Regions from separate parts of the Micromonospora sp. NPDC047074 genome, predicted to be linked through region 1. Evidence: riboswitches for the same ligand, from Rfam matches in the RefSeq annotation. Region 1 holds a riboswitch; the other holds the start of a gene.
The links. Region 1 has a riboswitch for thiamine pyrophosphate ahead of thiE (thiamine phosphate synthase). Riboswitches for the same ligand answer to the same signal wherever they lie in the genome.
Positions count from the first base shown of each region.

Region 1 (7,409 bases):
CAGGGTGGTGACGCCGCCACCGCGCAGCACGTCGACCGCCTCGCCGTCGGCGTCCACGTCGCCGCCGGTCACCACCACGTGCTCCGGCCCGCCGGCCGCCAGGGCCTCGGCGGCGGCCACCATCTCCTCGACAGTGGTCACCGGGCGGCCGGTGATGGCCGCGGCCTCCGCGCAGTTCGGCGTCGCCACCCGGGCGTACGGCAGCAGCCGCTCGACGGCGGCGACCACGCCCAGCCGGTGCCCGCTGGTGGCGGCGAGCACCGGATCGACCACGAGGTGCGGCAGGCGGCCGTCCCGGGCGGCGGCGGCCACCGCGTCGGCGACCGCCGGGGTGCCGAGCATGCCGGTCTTGACGGCGCGCACGGTGAAGTCGCCGAGCACGCTGTCGAGCTGCTCGGTGACCGTGCGGGGCGGCAGGGGCAGGACGGCGTCGACACCCCTCGTGTTCTGCGCGGTGACGGCGGTGAGCACGCTGGTGCCGTACGCGCCGAGGGCCGCGAAGACCTTGAGGTCGGCCTGGATGCCGGCGCCCGCGCCGGAGTCCGAGCCGGCGACGGTGAGCACTGTCGTCGGGGTCATCGTTCCTCTTCCGTGGTGGCGGACGGGAGCTTGGGCAGGCCGCGCGTCGTCGCGCTTGAGGGCTGCGGCCGACCGTGCCCGATCCGGGCGGTCAGGCTCGATCCCTCCGCGGGCACGGTCGGCCGCGGCCCCGTCCCGGAGACCTCCGTGCGGTCCCGCCGGCTGCGCGTCGTCACCGCAGGATGCCGGGGTAACCCGTTTTCGGCGCGGGTGTCGGCGCAGCCCTGCCGGGTCCGGCTCGCCGCGTCGGCGGCTGCCGTGAGGGCGGCTGCTGCCGCCTCGGGGTCGTCGGCACGCATGACGGCACCCAGCACCGCCACCCCCACGGCTCCCACCTCGACGCAGGCGGCCACCTGGTCAGGGCTCTGCACTCCGCCAAGCGCCAGGACCGGCACGGTGCTGGTCGCGATCAGCGCGCCGAGCCCTTCCGGTCGCAGGGGTGGGCCGTAGCCGGGCTTGGTGCTGGTCGGGTAGACGGGCGAGAGGGTGGCGTAGTGCTCCGTGGTCAGTCGCGCCAACTCCGCCCGGTCGTGGCAGGAGCGGCCCACCAGGCCGAGGCGCGGCGGCGGGTACGGCCCCGCCGACGGCAGGTGCACGGCGTCCCCACTGAGCGGGTCGGGGCCGGCGACGATCAGCGTGCCGCCCGCCTCGGCGAGGATCGCGCGCAGGGCGGCGGCGAGGGCGGCGCGCTCGGCCGGGGGCAGGTCCTTCTCCCGCAGCACCACCCACCGCACTCCCCCGGCCACCGCCCCGGCGACGACCTCGGCCAACGGCCGCCGCGCCTGCCACCGGTCGGTCAACAGCACGACGCCAGCCGGCCCGCCCGAGATCTTGGTAGGAAACGGCCCCTCCAGGGGCCCTTTCATACCAAGATCGGCCGGAGGCGGGGTGGCGGCGGCGGGCCCGGGGCCGGCGGTCACAGGTCGGGCCGTCCGTCGTCGGGTGTGGAGGCGAGGGCGTGGAAGCGCCGCGCGATCCGTCCCGCCCGGTACGCGAGCCGACCCGCCTCGACCGCGTACCGCATGGCCGTGGCCATCGCCACCGGGTCGGCGGCGCGGGTGACCGCGCTGGCGAGCAGCACCCCGTCGCAGCCCAGCTCCATGGCCAGCGCGGCGTCCGACGCGGTGCCGATGCCGGCGTCCAGGATCACCGGCACGTCGACGCTCTGCCTGATCAGCCGGATGTGGTGCGGGTTCGACACGCCCAGGCCGGAGCCGATCGGCGCGCCCGCCGGCATCACCGCGGCGCAGCCGACGTCGGCCAGCCGCCGCGCCAGGATCGGGTCGTCCGACGTGTACGGCAGTACGACGAAGCCGTCCGCCACGAGTTCCTCGGCGGCCCGCAGCAACTCCACCCCGTCGGGCAGCAGCGTGCGCTCGTCGCCGATCACCTCCAGCTTCACCCAGTCGGTGCCGAACGCCTCCCGCGCCAGGTGGGCCACCTTGACCGCCTCGCCCGCCGTGTAGCAGCCGGCGGTGTTCGGCAGCAGCCGCACGCCGCACCTGTCGAGCAGGTCCAGCAGCCCGCCGGCCGTGCCGGGGGCGGTGTCGACCCGGCGCAGGGCCAGGGTCACCAGTCCCGTGCCGGACGCGCGGATCGCCTCCTCCAGCACGCGCAGGTTGGCCGCGCCGCCGGTCCCCAGGATCAGCCGGGACGCCAGGCGCACGCCGCCGAGTTCCAGGCTCACCGCGTCACCCGCCCTGGGCGGCGCTGAGGACCTCGACCCGGTCGCCGTCGACCAGCACGGTCGACGGCCAGCCCGTACGCGGCACGACCTCCCCGTTGACCGCGACCGCGAGGCCGCGCCGCTGGTCGGTGACCGCGCGGACCAGGTCCGCCACGGTCGAGCCGCCGGGCAGGCTGCGCCCGGCGCCGTTCACCGTCAGTTCCACGTGTGCTCCTCCTCGGATGCCGAGCGACCGCGCCGTCCGTCGACGGCCGTACCGGCCGGTTCCGTCGTGCCGGCCGGCTTCGTCCTGCTGGCCGGTTCCGTCGTGCCGGCCGCCGGGAACCGGGCCGGGGCGAAGGGGGCGAGCATCGGGTCCGCCGTACCCGTGCTGACCAGGTCGGCGATCAGGTCGGCGGTGACCGGGGTGAGCACGATGCCGTGCCGGTGGTGCCCGGTCGCGGCGAGCACGCCGGGCCGGCCGGGCAGTGGGCCGAGGATCGGGGCGTTGTCGGGAGTGCCGGGGCGCAGGCCGGCGAGGGTCTCCACCAGGTCGTACTCGGCCAGCTCCGGCAGCAGGTCGACGGCGGCGCGGAGCAGGCGCAGCACCGCCCCGGCGCCGACGCGGGTGTCGGCGCGCTCCTCGACGGTCGCGCCCACCACCACCTCCCCGTCGGGCCGGGGGACGAGGTAGACGTGCTCGCCGTCGGCGTACCCCCGGATGACGTGCCGGAAGCCCGGCGCGACGCCGTCGGGCGCGCGGAGCCGGAGCAGTTGCCCCTTCACCGGCCGCACGGGCAGCCCGGTCAGGGCCGCCGCGCCGCAGCCGGCCGCCACCACGGTGACCCCGGCGTCCACGTCGGAAAGCGAACGCACGGCGGTGGGCACCAGCGTGGCGCCGGCCCGTTCGGCCGCCTCACGCAGCGCCGGCACCAGCCGGCGCGGGTCGACCTGGTGGTCGGTGGCGGCGAACGCACCACCGCGCACCCGGGGCGCCAACGCCGGCTCGCGGTCCCGCAGCGCCGAGGGTCGCAGCGGCGTCACGGGCAACCCGATCCCCTGCTGGTACGCCCACAGCCGGCGCGCCTCGGCCAGGTCGTCGGCGGTGAGCCCGACCATCAGCGTGCCCTCGGTCCGGTAGCCGATGTCCACGCCGGTGACGGTGGTCAGCTCGGCGGCGAAGGCCGGCCAGCGGGCGGCGGAGGCGGTCAGCAGCCCGGTCAGCTCGTGCTCGCCGAAGTACGCCTCGGCGACCGGCGCGAGCATCCCGGCGGCGACGTGTGACGCGCCGCTGCCCGGGGCGGGATCGTGCACGGCGACCCGGAACCCGCGCGCCGCCAGGCGCCAGGCGATCGCCAGCCCGACCGGCCCCGCCCCCACCACGGCGACGTCCGGTCGGCTCAGCACCCCAGCGCCCCCAGCAGCTCCGCCGTCGCCCGGGCCGGATCGGCCGCCCCGGAGATCGCCCCCACCACCGCCACCCCGTACGCCCCGGCGGCCACCAGCGCGGGCACCCTCGCGGCGGTCACCCCGCCGATCGCGACGACCGGCACGTCCACGGCGTCGGCGACGGCACGTACGCCGGCCGGGCCGATCGGCGCCGGCAGTCCCGTCTTGGTGCTGGTGACGTGGCACGGGCCCACGCCCAGGTAGCTGGCCCCACCGGCGACCGCCTCGGCGGCCGTCCCCGGATCACGGGCGGTGGCACCGAGCACGGCGGCGGCACCGAGCACCCGGCGGGCCGCCCCGACCGGCAGGTCCGCCGCGCCGACGTGCCCACCGGCGGCACCCACCGCCAGCGCCACGTGCAGCCGGTCGTTCACGAGGCAGGTGGCGCCGTACCGGGCGCAGAGCGCGACCGCCCGGCGAGCCAGGTCGTACGCCTCCCGGTCGGTGGCGTCGTCCGCCACCCGGACCTGCACGACCAGCTCGGCGCGGGCCACCGGAAGGGCGGCCCGCAGCACGGTCAGCGGATCCCGCCCGGGTCGGGTGTCGGTGATCAGATGCAGTCGCCCGAGGGACGGCACGGCAACACTCCTCCCTGCGCCGGCATTACCCGGATCAGGTTCGACGGTCGGGGGCTCACAGCCCCCCTCTCAGCCCGGTGTACCGGGCTCCCGTGGGTCACTTGCGGGTGTCACCGTACGACGGATTCCCCGACTCCGCCAAGGGTGAGCAGCGGATTTCACATTGGCCGCCCGAAGCCGACGACCGGGGCTGCGGGTGACCGGCCGATCACGTGATGCTGGCCGGATGCCCTCCGCCGCCCGGGTTCCGCCACGCCTGGCGTTCCAGTCGTTCCGGGCCAGCACCGCCGTCGCCGAAGGGCTGGTCACCTGGACGATGTTGCGTGGACGGTCCTGGCGCCGGCTGCTGCCCGACATCCACGTGCACCGCGACGGCTACCAGGTGGACGACCACCGGATGTGGTGCGACGCGGTCGCGCTTTCGCTGCCGGTCGGCGCGGCGATCGCGGGTCGCAGCGCCGCGTACCTGTGGGGCGTCGACCTGCTCGACCGGGCCGCGCCGGTGACCGTGCTGCTGCCCCGGCTGCCCAGATGCGGCCGCACCCCCGGGTGGCCGTCGCCCGGTCCACCCTGCCGGACGGCGACCGCACCAGGTTCGCCGGGCTGCCGGTCACCACCCCGCTGCGCACCGCCTTCGACCTGGGCCGGCAGGGGCCGCGCACCGATGCTCTCGTCGCCGTCGACGCGTTGCTGTACCGCAGGGTGGTAAAACTCCCCGCGCTTCGCGCATACGCTGACGCGAGGACCGGCTGGCCCGGGATGCCCCTGCTACGGGAGGTCCTGGCGCTGACGGAGCCCCTGACCGAGTCGCCGATGGAGACCCGCCTCCGGCTGCTCCTGCTCGACGCGGGGCTGCCCCCACCGACCGCCCAGCACGATGTGCGGAACGCCCGGGGCATGTTCGTCGGCCGGGTCGACCTGGCCTGGCCCGCGCTGCGCGTCGCCGTCGAGTACGACGGAGACCACCACCGCGAGCGCGCCCACTTCCGCCAGGGTGTCGCCCGGCTCAACGCCCTGCGCGCGGCGGGCTGGGTCGTGCTCCGCTTCACGGCCGACGACGTTCTCCGCCACCCCGGCCGCACCGTCGCCCTGGTCACCCAGGCGCTCCGCGAGCGCCGCCCCGCCCACTGACCCTCTCACTCCCGTCCCGGCCCGGGGCTTCCCGACGCCACCCACCCACGCCACTCCCCGTCACCGCCCTGCCTACACGCGCGCCTGCCCCTCAGCCCTGACAGACGTCTAACCCGTCACCGCCCTGCCACATGACCGAGGAACCAGCGGCGTTGCCGGCTCAGTGGAACCTCAGGGGTGTCTCCGCCCTCCCGTGACACCCATGACGTTCCACTGAGCGAGCGCACCGGCCTCGCTGCCGTCCGCGCACGTAGCGGTCCGCCGACCGCAGCCCGGCCGACCGCAGCCCGGCCGGCCGTCGACTGAGGCAGCGCAGTGCCGACGCGACTCGACCTGGGTGGAACGCCATGGGTGTCTCCGGTGCCGGGTGACACCCATGGCGTTCCACCGAAGATCGCACACACCCGGCGATCCGGACCCGTGCACGGCGGCAGCGCCCCATGCGCGGAGACGCCCCGCCGCGACGCGGGCCCTCGTCGTCACGCTCGACACCACCGCACACCCCACGTGGCGCGCACACCCACGCGGCACGCACACCGAAGCCGGCACGCACACCGAAGCCGGCACGCACACCGAAGCCGGCACGCACACCGAAGCTGGCGCGCACACCACGTGGCGCGCAGACAACATGCGCACCCGGTGTCGGCGTGGGTCAGAGGATGGCGCGCAGGGCGTCGAAGTCCGCTTCGGTCGGCTGCCACGTGCCGGCCTGCGCGTTGGACCGCACCTGCTCGGGCGTGGTGGCACCGGCGATCACCGAGGTCACCGCCGGCTGGGCGGCCAGCCCACCGATGGCCACCTGGAGCATCGACAGCCCTCGCTCGGCGGCGTACGCCTCGATCGCCTCGATGGTGTCCCAGTCGGCGGCGGCGAGACGCTCGGCGTACCGGCCGCCACCGGCGAGGCGGCTGCCGGCCGGCGGTGCCTGGTCCCGCTTGTACTTGCCGGTGAGCAGCCCGTTGGCCAGCGGGAAGAACGGCAGCAGCCCCAGGCCGAACCGCTCGCAGGCCGGCACCACCTCGGCCTCGACGCCGCGTTCCAGCAGGCTGTAGTGGTTCTGCGCGCTGACGAAGCGGGTCCGGCCGGCGGAGGAGGCGACCCAGTCCGCGTCGGCGATCTGCCAGCCGGCGAAGTTGGAGTTGCCCAGGTAGCGGACCTTGCCGGCCCGGACAAGGTCGTCGAGCGCGGCGAGCGTCTCGTCGATCGGGGTGCCCGGGTCGGGCTCGTGCAGCTGGTAGAGGTCGATGTGGTCGGTGCCGAGCCGGCGCAGCGACGCCTCGACCGCCCGGGCCACGTAGCGCCGCGCGCCCCGGGCGCCGTGGTCGGGGCCGTTCAGGCCGTGCATGTCCATGCCGAACTTGGTGGCCACCACCACGTCGTCGCGCCGGCCCTTGAGCGCCCGGCCCAGCAGTTCCTCGGAGCCGCCCTGCGGCTCGCCGTAGATGTCGGCGGTGTCGAAGAAGTTGATCCCGGCGTCCAGCGCGGCGTCGACCACCGCCCGGGTGCCCTCGAAGTCGAGCTTGCGGCCGAAGTTGTTGCAGCCGATGCCGACCACGGACACCACGAGCCCGGAGTCGCCCAACCGGCGGTACGTCATCTCATCCACGGGACCCACCCTAGGCCGCCCGGTCCGGCGTACGCGGCGGACTGTCAGTCGAGCACGTCGTCGACGAGGCGACGGGCGAGGGTGAGCGTGGCGGCCAGCTCGTCCGGAGTGTGCCCGACCCCGCCCAGCAGCGCCTGCGCCCGTCTGGTGAAGTCGGGCGGCGCGCCCGGCAAGCGCCCGGCGGACGCGATCATGCCCTTCTCGTTGACCAGCCACCGCCCGGCGCGGGCGTGCAGCACCTGGGCCAGTACGCCGACCCCCCGGAACAGGCAGCCGGCAACGTACCCGCTGTCGCCGGCCACGGCCGCCTTGGCGGCTCCGGCCACCAGGAACCGGGCCTCCCAGCCGCTGGCGGTCAGGGCGTCGGCCAGGGCGGGCGGGTACGCGAGGGTCTCCTCCC
Region 1 covers NZ_JBEYVB010000006.1:12,218-19,626, forward strand. The annotation lists gene thiD (bifunctional hydroxymethylpyrimidine kinase/phosphomethylpyrimidine kinase) at 1-579, opposite strand, end outside; partial or broken gene ABZ809_RS11410 (thiamine phosphate synthase) at 816-1,445, opposite strand; gene ABZ809_RS11415 (thiazole synthase) at 1,496-2,266, opposite strand; gene thiS (sulfur carrier protein ThiS) at 2,271-2,471, opposite strand; gene thiO (glycine oxidase ThiO) at 2,462-3,652, opposite strand; gene thiE (thiamine phosphate synthase) at 3,646-4,272, opposite strand; TPP riboswitch at 4,267-4,375, opposite strand; gene ABZ809_RS11435 (DUF559 domain-containing protein) at 4,804-5,403, shown strand; gene ABZ809_RS11440 (aldo/keto reductase) at 6,056-7,018, opposite strand; gene ABZ809_RS11445 (hypothetical protein) at 7,054-7,409, opposite strand, start outside.

Region 2 (7,409 bases), on a different contig from region 1:
TACGGGGCGCCGTTGTCGAGCACGACGTCGGCGAAGTCGGCGAGCTTGCGACCGGACGGGTGACGCGAGGTCATCTGCCCGGAGTGCTCCGCCGAGGTGATCGCCACCAACCCGTGCCCCTTCTCCTTGACCAGCGACGCGAACTCCACCATCGCCCCGTTCACGCCGGAGTTGGAGGCGAGCACGAAGACGTCCCGGGGCCCGACCGGAGCCAGCTCGTAGAGGCGGTGCGCCACCGACGGGTCGCGTTCCAGCAGCGGCCCGAGCACGTCCGCCGGGGCGCCGCCGACCAGCACCAGGTCCCGCAGGGCGATCCGGTTGGTCGGCACCAGCCCGCCGGCCCGCCCGGCGATCTCCATGGCCAGCGCCTCGGAGTGCCCGGTGCCGAACGCGTGGACGACCCCGTCGGCCCGGACCGCGTCGGCGATCAGGTCGGCGGCCCGCGCCACCGCCGCACGCTGGCTCTCGGAGACCCGGTTCATCGTGGCGGTCACCACGGTCAGAAAATCGTCGGCGCTCAGCGTCATGTCTGCTCCGTCCATGTCGTACCTCCGTCGGGGTGCGGACCCGGCCGCTGCCGGGAGCGTCGGGGCTCAGGCCGGGTCGTGCACCCGGGCCAGGATCGCCTCGGCCAGCGGGGCGGGCGCCTCGTCGGGGATCCAGTGGCTCACCCGGGGCAGCTCGACGAACCGGTAGTCGCCGGTCACCTGGCCGGCGCACGCCTCGGCGGCGGACCGGCCGATCGCGACGTCACCGTCGCTCCAGACGAATGTGGTCGGCACCGCCACCGGCCCGATGGCCGCCAGGTCCCGGCGGGACATGGCCCGGTACCAGTTCAGGGCCGCCGTCAGCGCGCCCGGCTCGCGCATCGGATCCGCGTACCCGGCCACCCGCCGGTCGTCGCCGACCCCGCGCAGCATCCGGCGCAGCCCGGTCGCGCCCAGCGCCAGCAGCGCCTTCTCCGCCGTGCCCGGCCTGCGGAACAGCGTCATGTACGCCGACCGCGCCTTCTGCCCCGGGTCCTCGGTCAGGGCCCACGCCATCGCGGCCGGGTGCGGCACGGAGACCGCGGTCAGCGTGCGGGCCCGCTCGGGGTGGCCGGCGGCGACCGCCCAGGCCACCACCGCGCCCCAGTCGTGCCCCACCAGGTGCGCCGCGTCGACGCCCAGCGCGTCGAGTACGCCCACCGCGTCGGCGACCAGCTCCGGCAGCCGGTACGCCTCGACCGCCCCGGGCCGGGCGCCCGGCGAGTAGCCCCGCTGGTCGAGCGCGTACGTGCGCAGGCCGGCGGCGTGCAGCGCGGGCACCACGTCGTCCCACTCGCCGCCGTGCTGCGGGAAGCCGTGCAGCAGCAGGACGGGTGTCCCGCCCGCCGGCCCGCCGACGCGGACGTCGAACGTCAAACCCCGGGCCTCGATCCGCATGATCGTGAGCCTACCCAGGGCAGACGTGGGTCACTCGTACTGCTGCCGGGGGACGGGCACCTGCCGCCACGACTCCACGTCCAGGTAGGGGATCTCGGCGTCGTTGACCGGGTCCCGGGCGATCCGGTCGCTGTAGCGGCCGGTCACCTCGATCCAGGTGTCGTCGGCGAGGCCTTCCGGGGCCGCGCCGGTCAGGCCGAGTTTGACCGGCCGCCCGTCGGCGGCGCAGCAGGAGAGCACCATCCGGGCCAGCAGCGGCCGGCCGTCGGGGCCGGTGGTGACGAAGCCGGTCAGCTGGACCCGCCGGTCGCCGATCGAGGTGCCCCGGTCGAACAGCGCCCGCGAGGCGTAGTCGAGCACGGTGACCCGCACCGGGTCGCCCTCGGGCAGCGGCGGATAGTCGGACGGTTGCTGCCGGGTGGTGACGGCGGTGCCGGCCTGCCCGGCCGCGTACGAGCCCAGGGCCGGTGGGGCGACCAGCAGCAGCCCCAGCACGGGCAGGATCAGCAGCCAACCGACGCGCGGCTCGTGGTGCCCGTGCCCGTCGTGGTCGTGGCCGTCGGGTCCGTCGGCCGGTGCGGGTGCGTCGGCGCGGCGGAGGATCGGGCGCAGCTCGTACCAGAGGGTCATCACCGCGGTGGCCACCAGCAGCAGGCCGGCGGCGATCAGGAAGGGCCGCAGCCCCTCCTTGACGTAGCGCAGGTAGAGGTCGGTGAGGCTGGCCCGGATCACCGCGCCGCCCAGCAGCAGCAGGACGACCGCCTGCGCCTGCCGGTTCACAGCAGCACCGCCCCGGTCGCGACGGCCACCGCGACGGCCACCGCGAAGGTGGCCGGGGCGAACCGCAGGGCGAACCTCCGGCCGAAGACGCCGGTCTGCATCGAGATGAGCTTGAGGTCGACCATCGGCCCCACCACCAGGAAGACCAGCCGGGAGGTCAGCGAGAACTGTGCCAGGGAGGCGGCGACGAAGGCGTCCGCCTCCGAGCAGAGGGAGAGCAGCACGGCGAGCGCGGCCAGGGCGAGCACCGAGAGCACCGGGTTGTCGGCGAGCGTCTGCAACCAGCGCTCCGGCACGACGACGTTGATCGTGGCGGCGGCGGCCGCGCCGATCACCAGGAAGCCGCCGGCGTGCGTGACGTCGTGCCGGACGGCCGCCCAGAACGCCCGTCCGCGCGAGCTGTCGTCCAGCTCCGGCCGGCGCGGCAGCCGGATCCAGTCGGCCCGGCCGAGGCGCAGCCACAGCCAGCCCATGACCATCGCGACGACCAGGCTCGCGACGGCCCGGGCGAGCACCATCCGCGGGTCGTCGGGGAAGGCCACGGCGGTGGCGGTGAGCACGATCGGGTTGATCGCCGGGGCGGCGAGCAGGAAGGCGAGCGCGGCGGCCGGGGTGACCCCGCGCCGGATCAGCGACCCGGCGATCGGCACCGCCCCGCACTCGCAGCCGGGCAGCACGACGCCGGCCGCGCTGGCCACCGGCACCGCGAGCGCGGGGTGGCGCGGCAGCGCCCGGGCCCAGAACGACCGGGGCACGAAGACGGCGATCACCGCGGAGAGCAGCACCCCGAAGACCAGGAACGGCACCGCCTGCACCAGGACCGAGACGAAGACGGTGGTCCAGGTCTGCAACCGGGGCGTGGCGAGGGCGCCGGCCAGCGGCTCGCGGAAGACGACGAGCAGGATCAGCAGGCCGGCGAGGACCTCCACCGACCCGATCCGCCCGCCCGGGCGGTGGGGCGCCTCTTCCGGTACGCCCGGGGCGGCCACGCGCACCGCGCCGCCCTCGTCCCGCCCGTCCGGCGCGCGGCGGTCAGCCTCGGATGTCACGTACGTGTCCCTCTGCCGGTTTCCCAGTGGCCGCCCGAGAGTACCGGGCCGGAATCGGGTGCGTCGATCGAACCCGCGGGGTGAGCTGGGGATAGATCACTTTGCCCGATGATCTTCGAAGGTGTTAGCGTCGGCCCGACAACTTCACATCCGACAGGGGAGCGCACAGCGCTGAGAGTGCGGGCACCACCCGCAGACCCTCGAACCTGATCTGGGTAATGCCAGCGCAGGGAGTTCGGTCGACCTCCAGCCGCGTCGCCGTCCGGCACGTCCGGGCGCGGCGTGCGTCTTCTCCTGGTTCTCGTTCAGGACTGGGAGCAACCATGCGAGACAACACCACCGCCCGGTGGCGGACCATCGACGTCGTCGTCGCCGCGGTGATCGCGGTGGCCTTCGGCGTCATCTTCTGGGCCTGGGGCCTGCTGTGGCGGGCCGTCGACCCGGCGTTCGCGTTCTTCCCGGCCGGCCAGGCGATCATGTACGGCGTCTGGCTGGTCCCGGCCGTCCTCGGTGGCCTGGTGATCCGCAAGCCCGGCGCGGCGCTCTTCTGCGAGGCGGTGGCGGCGACGGTCTCCGCGCTGCTCGGCTCGGAGTGGGGCGGCATCACCATCGTGCAGGGCCTGATCCAGGGGCTCGGCGCCGAGCTGGCCTTCGCCGCGTTCCGGTACCGCTCGTTCCGGCTGCCCACCGCGCTGATCGCGGGTGCGCTGACCGGCCTCGGCGCGGCGCTGTTCGACTTCGTCGTCTGGAACGTCGACTACGCGCTGGGCAGCTACCGCATCCCGTACGCCCTGCTCACCGTCGTCAGCGCCACGATCGTCGCCGGTGCCGGCGGCTGGGCCCTGACCCGCGCCCTCGCCACCACGGGCGCCCTGGACCGCTTCCCCGCCGCCCGCACCCGCCCCCTGATCTGACCGCCCCGACCGACAGAACCGCGTTGATCATGAGGTTGACGGCGATGTGGATCTCCATTGGTGCCGCCAACCTCATGATCAACGCCACGGGGGCAGGCGGGAGGAGGGGGGCGGGGTGGGGGGTGTAGTCCTGCGGGGGTTCGGGTGGCGGCACGCCGGGCGGCGGGCCTGGGCGGTGCGCGGAGTGGATCTGCGCGTCGAGGCCGGGGAGCGGGTGCTGCTGCTCGGGCCGTCGGGGGCCGGCAAGAGCACCCTGCTCGCCGCGCTGGCCGGGCTGCTGCCCGAGGACTCGGGCGAGCAGGAGGGCACCGTCGAGATCGACGGGCTCGACCCCCGCAAGGGCCGGGAACGGGTCGGCATCGTCTTCCAGGACCCGGAGACCCAGCTCGTGATGGCCCGCAGCGGCGACGACGTCGCGTTCGGGCTGGAGAACCGCGGCACCCCCGAAGGGGAGATCTGGCCCCGCGTCGACGAGGCGCTGGCCCGGGTCGGCTTCCCGTACCACCGGGACCGCCCCACCGCCGCCCTCTCCGGCGGGGAGCAGCAGCGGCTCGCCCTGGCCGGCGCGCTGGCCCTGCGTCCCGGGCTGCTGCTGCTCGACGAGCCGACCGCCAACCTCGACCCCACCGGCGCGGCGCTGATCCGGGCGGCGGTGGCCGGCGCGCTGCACGCCGACACCACGCTGGTCCTGGTCGAGCACCGGGTCGCCGAGGCGCTGCCCCTGGTCGACCGGGTGGTCGTGCTCGAACCCGGCGGCGGCGTCCGCGCGGACGGCACGCCCGAGGCCGTCTTCGGCACGCACGGCGACGCGCTCGCCGCCGAGGGCGTCTGGGTGCCCGGCCGGCCCGTGCCGCCCCGCCACGCCACCGCGCCGGCCGGCGACGTGTTGCTCTCCGCCGACCGGCTCGGCCTGCCGCCCCGGCTGGCCGCCGTCGACCTGACGGTACGCGCCGGCGAGGCACTCGCCGTCCTCGGCCCGAACGGGGCCGGCAAGTCGACCCTCGCGCTGCTGCTCGGCGGGCTGCTCAGGCCGGGCACCGGCCGGGTCGTGGCGACCCCGGAACTCGCCGGCGCCGACGCCCGCACGCCCCCGCACCGCTGGCGCGCCCCGGCCCTGGCCCGCCGGATCGGCTCGGTCTTCCAGGACCCGGAGCACCAGTTCGTCACCAACACCGTCCACGACGAGCTGGCGCTCGGCCCGCGCCGCACCGGCCAGCCCGAGGCGAGGGTACGGTCCACTGTCGACGCGTTGCTGACCCGGCTGCGGTTGACGAGGCTCGCGGCGGCCAACCCGTACACCCTCTCCGGCGGGGAGGCACGGCGGCTGAGCGTGGCGACCGCCCTGGCCACCGCGCCACGCCTGCTCCTCTGCGACGAACCGACCTTCGGCCAGGACCGGCGGACGTGGCTGGAGCTGGTGGACCTGCTCGCCGAGTTGCGCGACGCCGGGCACGGCCTGGTCGCCGTCACCCACGACACGGAGTTCGTCGCCGCCCTGGCCGACCGCCGCGTCACCCTGGAGCGCCCGTGATCGCGGGTCTGGGCGCCGGAAGGCTCCGGTGGCTCAGCACGGCCCGCCGGTCCCGGTGGCCGGCGGGCGCGGACCCGACCGCCGCACCGGTCACCCGTCGCATTCTGGAGTGGGCGTGATCAGTTTCGAGCCGGTCGCCCGGCCGGAGGCGCCACTGGCCCGGCGCAACCCGGTGGCCAAACTCGTCGCGGCGCTGGTGTTCTCGTTCGTCCTGGTCGCCACCCTGGACCCGGTGGCCCCGGCCATCGCGATCGCCGTCGAGCTGGCCGTGCTGCCGCTGTTCGGGGTCCGCTACCGGGTGCTGGCCCGGCGGGCCTGGCCGCTGCTCGTGGGCGCGGTCGGCATCGTGGTGACGCTGGTGCTGTTCGCGGCCGAGCGCTCCGGCCGGGTGCTGGTCGAGGCCGGCCCGGCGGTGGTGACGTCCGGGGTGCTGCTCACCGCGCTCGGGCTGGTGCTGCGCATGTTCGCCGTGGCGCTGCCCGGTGTGATCGTCTTCGCCACCACCGACCCCACCGACCTGGCGGACGCGCTGATCCAGAACGCGAAGGCGCCGGCCCGGTTCGCCATCGGCGCGCTGGCGGCGTTCCGGCTGGTTCCGCTGCTCGGGCAGGAGTGGCAGATGATCTCCATGGCCCGCCGCGCCCGTGGCGTGGAGGCGGGGCACAACCCGCTGGCGAAGCTGCGGCTGTTCACCTCGACGGCCTTCACGCTGCTGGTCGGGGCGATCCGTCGGGGCACCCGGCTGGCCGTGGCGATGGACGCTCGGGGCTTCGACGCGGGAACCCCGCGTACCGTCGCCCGGCGGCAGCGTTTCGTCGCCGCCGACGGCCTGCTGATCGCCGGCGCGGCGGCGCTCGCCGGGGCCGCGCTGACCGTCAGCGTGCTGCTCGGCACGTTCCGCCCGCTGATCGGCTGACGGGCCGGGTGGAGTCGCCGACGACGACTCCACCCGGGTGACACGATCAGCTGCGCCGGAAGGCGTACCGGCGGGCCTGACCGGCCCGCTGGCCACGCAACGCGCCGGAGCGGCCGGTGCCGGAGACCGGCGGACCGGCCTTCGGCGCCGCCGGCCGCTCGACCGGCAGCACCGGCACGGCCGGCGCCACTGCCACCTCGTCGAGGTTGACCGGCGTCAGGTCCACGGTGGACGGCGTGGGCAGGGTGGTACGGGACTTCTTCGGGTTGCGCCTGGCAGGCATCCGTGCCTCCTTGGTCTGCGGGCCCTCCCGCCCCGGCACGACGGCCGGTGGCTGGTGCCCGCCTCGTCAGGTGACCGTCGCGCGACGGTCGGGCGGAATCGGGACTGCTGCCCGGGATCGACCACGAGGGACACCGCCGCCTCGACGACAGGTGCGGAATGCGGACGCCCGGGAGCACGCGGACCACTACCGCGGAACGCGGCGGGTCGGCTCGGAGTGGGGCGTCAGATACGCATACCCGCACACTATCCGACCCCCCACCCCCGCGCACCCGAATTACTCCCCGCCCGTCGCCCGTCGCCCCCGCACCCGCACCCGCACCCGCACCCGCACCCGCACCCGCACCCGCACCCGCGATCTTGCACTTTCGGCCCGCGTTATGGGGCTTATGCACTGTTCGCACGGGCAGAAACTGCAAGATCGACGGTGGGAGCGGGGGTGCGGGGGTGCGGGGCGAGGTGGAGGAGGGTCAGGCGAGGGTGGCGTGCATCTCCCAGACCAGGATCTCCGCC
Region 2 covers NZ_JBEYVB010000038.1:46,168-53,576, reverse strand. The annotation lists gene ABZ809_RS28810 (SIS domain-containing protein) at 1-527, opposite strand, end outside; gene ABZ809_RS28805 (alpha/beta hydrolase) at 594-1,424, opposite strand; gene ABZ809_RS28800 (TIGR03943 family protein) at 1,455-2,204, opposite strand; gene ABZ809_RS28795 (permease) at 2,201-3,199, opposite strand; TPP riboswitch at 3,399-3,504, shown strand; gene ABZ809_RS28790 (ECF transporter S component) at 3,577-4,167, shown strand; gene ABZ809_RS28785 (ABC transporter ATP-binding protein) at 4,283-5,698, shown strand; gene ABZ809_RS28780 (energy-coupling factor transporter transmembrane component T) at 5,814-6,614, shown strand; gene ABZ809_RS28775 (hypothetical protein) at 6,661-6,897, opposite strand; gene ABZ809_RS28770 (pirin family protein) at 7,367-7,409, opposite strand, start outside.
Region 2: another riboswitch for thiamine pyrophosphate. It lies ahead of ABZ809_RS28790 (ECF transporter S component); the one in region 1 lies ahead of thiE (thiamine phosphate synthase).